DNA from 2 places in the Scytonema sp. PRP1 genome. Region 2 is predicted to be linked to the other one. Evidence: predicted binding sites of a transcription regulator. Region 2 holds the regulator's gene; the other holds the start of a gene.
What was found. Region 2 encodes NtcA, which controls nitrogen genes in cyanobacteria. Its sites were predicted from a motif close to TNTGTANNNNNNNNTACANA; they were not measured.

Region 1 (2,414 bases), on a different contig from region 2:
GGGGATGCGCGACCCGTCACCAACGCATAAAGGTGCTCTTGGTGGGGGACGCGCGACCACTCGTATTTAACTGATAACTGCGTAGGTAGCTGTTCACTGTTCACTGTTCACTGTTCACTGTTAAAGCGCCAACCTCACCAGCAAAGTAGATTCCTACCGAACCAAGACTTCGCTGTACTCATTGAAGTGTTTGCTCGCATTGCCAGACATTTTGATGTATGTGGCTCTTCTTTAAATATAACCACTTTAATTCCTGTTGGTTTAACTTAATATTTCAATGATGAAGTTAACGATTTCTAATAAACAATAAAAACAAACTTCTGATTGATGACTAAGAGTGATTTGTATGTACTTCGGATATTTTGTTTTTCACAAAAGCCAGCCATGCAAGTGTCTTGTTTGAAATCTAGATTTGTATCTAATATTTTACAAGTTTAGCTTTAATTGTGAGATAATCTTACATTAATTTAACTTTACATTGCCGCCATTGCTTGTTTTTTTTCATTACCTAGTCTTTTGGGCAACAGGAATTGCAATAGGGGAAGCGCCAAAACGTTTATGCACACTTTGTTAACTGCCTGTTAGGGGAATGATGAGAAAACCATTCGGGTTTTTCTCGATTGGCTTTGCATACATTCACTGAGCAACCGAGGTCTCATCTGATTCATTAAGTGTCAACTAATACATATATATTAGTAAATTCTCAGTTTTTTTGTCTCTAATATAAACAGGTTTTTTGAGATCCCCCTTGGGTATCTGTACAATAGCCTAGAGAAGTTTATATAATATAGAGTGTGTAAATAATGTTACAAAGAATGAAAATTTTCTAACTTATGAGAGAGACGAGAGAAATGTTAAGAATCTTAAATAGAGTTAATATTAGTAAGAAAGTTAGGAATATCCTTCTCATTTATGCGAAACTCGAATTTACCAGAATCTGAACTGCTGAAAACAGTTTTGCAACCGCTGTTAGAAGATTTTCAGTACTGGTTTGCGCGATCGCGCGATTTTCTGGAAACAGAACAGCTGTCATTCATGAGTCAACATGAACAATCTGACTTACTAACCCGAGTCAAGAAAGCGCAAGAGGAAGTGAACACAGCAAAGATGCTGTTTAGTGCAACTGATGGACAAGTCGGTATTGATATGGCAACGTTAGCGCCTTGGCATCAATTAGTAACACAATGTTGGAATGTGGCGATGCGCTTCCGTCAAGCGCGAGAAGTCTGATGCGGTTTCCACCGCTCACGCCTAGCTTTGAAGCGGAGCGAGGCTCAAAACTATGTTATCTGGGTACGTTACTTTGTGAATGGTGGCAGAATTAGCACTACTCAAGACGGTATGTAAGTGAGATAGAAAAAATTTTTTGACATCATCTGAGATAGGAAGTGATGTATATTATGTTACCACCGCACTCTCCCCTAGGTTAAAAATTCCCCTTTTTATAAAGAGTATGAGCGCATAAGATTGCGTTAACCATTCAGCATCACCGTAATTAACAGCATCAACCAACTCAACTAAGCAAAACTTTACAAGATATAGCTTTAAAATCTGCGAACTCTGGAGGAAAAACGATGTTACACCTGCTTTACATTCTTGCTTTTACCATCCTAGCTTTTATAGCTGTTGCTAACTTAATTCGCAACCTGATTATGTTCAGTTTTGATAGAGAGCGGATTTATCCACCCAGATCCGCAGCGATTGAAAATCAGGGTAGATATCCCTATAGTTCATCAACCAAGCAGTTTAAACCGCATCCAGAGTTATTAGATGCTGCTGGTAACTTAATTAAAGAGCCGCTTCTGGTGATGCGTTCGATTAACGTTGAAGACGCACGCCAAAAACTAGATGCGCTTTACGAAGCTTCTCCTGGGCACAGAAGTGAGAATCAACAAGAAGAAGGCTAAAGCAGGGACTGGGGATTAGGGATTGGGTATTGGGGAAGAAAAGGGACTGGTTGTATAGCGGTAGTCAAGAGCATCTTCCCATTCCGGGTTAACAGCCCCCAGTTCCTACTCCCCACTTCCTGATTTTACGCTTCGATAACGACCCGGAGGTTACCGCGTTTCTTGGCAACGCGACAAGCAGTTGTGCTACCAGAACGCTCAAATTCCAAATCCAGTATAGTAGAACCAACTTTGAGATTGTGCAGTGACAAACTGCTGATTGACTCTGGCAAAGTAGGGTCGATAATTCGTAAGCAGTTGTTGGGAGCGTCAGGCACCAGGTTTACAATCATTTGCAGGAGCTGGAAGATACTACCGGTTGCCCATGCCTGAGGTGTACAGGCAACAGGATACTGTACAGGGGCGTTATCACCATTGCGCTCATAGCCGCAGAACAACTCTGGAGGACGTAGATAGGGCTGCTGGTTAGTCATGTCGAATAAACCTTCAAAAAGTTCCAGGGCTTGA
Region 2 (2,414 bases):
CGAAGGTAGATTTAATCTCCTCGTCGTTCTGGACATTACAAGGAAGAAACAAACTAGGGTTTAGCGGTTCTACCAGTTCTGCGACTTTTTTCTCCATTTTGCCTTTCTCATCTGGCAAATATGTAATGCCTAGGTTAGCTCCTGCTTTGTGTAGTTGTTGGGCTATCCCCCAGGCGATCGAGCGGTTGTTTGCGATTCCCGTTACTAAGGCATTTTTTCCGGTGAGATCCAGCATAGAAATTCTTAATGTGAACATTCATGCTTGAGCATACTAGAATCTGACACCAATTTGTCTTTGTTTTGGGTACTATTTGCAAACATGATTTTTCAGTAAACTTTTGATACAACACAATTCACACTTAATTTTTAAGACATGGTCAACATATAGCGGTTATTAATGATTGTCTCGTCTTGCGGTAGCTGGTTGAAAGTAGGTAGTAGATAGTAGGTATTAGGTAGTCAATAGGATTTTTCTCCCTATCGGCCACATACCATTATCAAGAACCTTTTCATACCTTCAATAGAATTACTATGTCTATTTTTTTTACTTCATAAAACTTTTGAAAAGAAGTTTTGTAATTAACTATTAAAAAGGACTAGATCTAAAGACTAAAAATTATGTATTATGATGAACAAATAACTGTAAGGCAAAGATGATAAGTATAGGAAAGTACAAAAACGTTGACAATGTGTGATTGATTTTTCAGGTGTATTCTTAGGGAATCGGTTTTAGTTTTTCCGGCATTGGGTAGGGGAAGGGAGATGATAGTGACACAAGATAAAGCCCTAGCAAATGTTTTTCGTCAGATGGCAACCGGAGCGTTTCCGCCGGTTGTGGAAACATTTGAACGCAATAAAACCATCTTTTTCCCCGGCGATCCTGCCGAACGAGTGTATTTTCTATTAAAAGGTGCCGTTAAACTCTCCAGGGTGTATGAAGCAGGAGAAGAAATAACCGTAGCACTGCTGCGGGAAAATAGTGTTTTCGGCGTCTTGTCCTTGCTGACAGGAAACAAGTCAGATAGGTTTTACCATGCGGTTGCTTTTACATCTGTAGAATTGCTGTCAGCACCAATTGAACAGGTGGAACAAGCGCTAAAGGAAAACCCAGAATTGTCAATGTTAATGCTGCGAGGATTATCTTCGCGGATTTTACAGACAGAAATGATGATAGAAACACTCGCTCACAGAGATATGGGTTCTAGGTTGGTGAGTTTTTTGTTAATTCTTTGTCGTGATTTTGGCGTTCCTTGTGCAGATGGAATCACAGTTGATCTGAAGCTATCTCATCAAGCGATCGCTGAAGCCATTGGTTCAACCCGCGTTACCGTCACTAGGTTACTAGGTGACTTGCGCGAGAAAAAGATGATTTCCATACACAAGAAAAAGATTACTGTTCATAAGCCTGTTACCTTAAGTCGGCAATTCACCTAAAAAAGTTTTGAGTTCGGAGTCCTGAGTTATGAGTAAGATAAAAAAGTCAGAAAAAAGAACTCAAAACTTAGGGCTCAAAACTCAGACCTTTCTTGGATTGGAATAAGGATAGGTGAAAATTGAGTGAACTCAATGCTTGCCTTTTTCCCAATTTCCCACAGATAATGACTGGAAGTAGTAGGCTGTATCTGGAAGGATTTCGTCGGTAGCTGAAGATGACCACCGGGTACATCCTAATTTTGGCAATTTTAATTGTGGGAGGCGTGATTGCCACCGTAGGCGATCGCATTGGCACAAGAGTTGGCAAAGCGCGGCTCTCACTGTTCAAGCTGCGTCCTAAAAACACCGCAGTACTGGTAACGATTTTGACAGGAACTTTGATCTCGGCATCTACCCTAGCAATTTTATTTGCTATTGACGATGGTTTGCGCACAGGAGTGTTCGAGCTAGAGGATATTCAAAAAGACCTCAGGCGCAGACGCGAACAACTGAACACAACAGCAAAACAGCTAGAAGACACTAAAGGAGAGCTAGAGCAAGCTCGAAAAGAACAAAAGGCTCAAGAAGAACGCTTGCAGCAGACGAATCAGTCCTTGCAGGAAGCAAACGCCAAACAACAGGCAACACAAGCTCAACTGAACCGTACCATAAGCCAACAAGCTCAGACTCAAGCTCAACTTCAAGGCACACAAAACCAGCTTAATCAAGCAGTCAGTCGCTATAAACAAGCCATAGGGGAACTTCAAAGCGTTGCTGACGAGAAAAAAAAGCTGTTGGTGGAAATAGAACAAAGAAAAGTAGAACGTCAACGACTTTATGCGGAAGCGAAAAAAGCAATTGAGCAAGCCAAAACAGCGATTGGCAAACGCGATCGCGAACTAGCCAACCGACAGCAAGCTATTGAAGAACGTGATAAAAAAATCACCGCACTGGATCAACTCATTCAAAAACGCAATGCAGAAATTGCAGCCCGAGAGCAA

Region 1: V5G28_RS26465 (DUF2605 domain-containing protein) is a predicted target of NtcA. The motif match lies at 794-813, and genes of this name have one in related genera.

What each region holds. Positions count from the first base shown of each region.
Region 1 is NZ_JBAHYJ020000099.1:33,962-36,375, reverse strand. It holds gene V5G28_RS26465 (DUF2605 domain-containing protein) at 913-1,230, shown strand; gene V5G28_RS26460 (DUF2973 domain-containing protein) at 1,575-1,907, shown strand; gene V5G28_RS26455 (amylo-alpha-1,6-glucosidase) at 2,033-2,414, opposite strand, start outside.
Region 2 is NZ_JBAHYJ020000123.1:135,057-137,470, forward strand. It holds gene fabI (enoyl-ACP reductase FabI) at 1-235, opposite strand, end outside; gene ntcA (global nitrogen regulator NtcA) at 763-1,434, shown strand; gene V5G28_RS32870 (DUF3084 domain-containing protein) at 1,650-2,414, shown strand, end outside.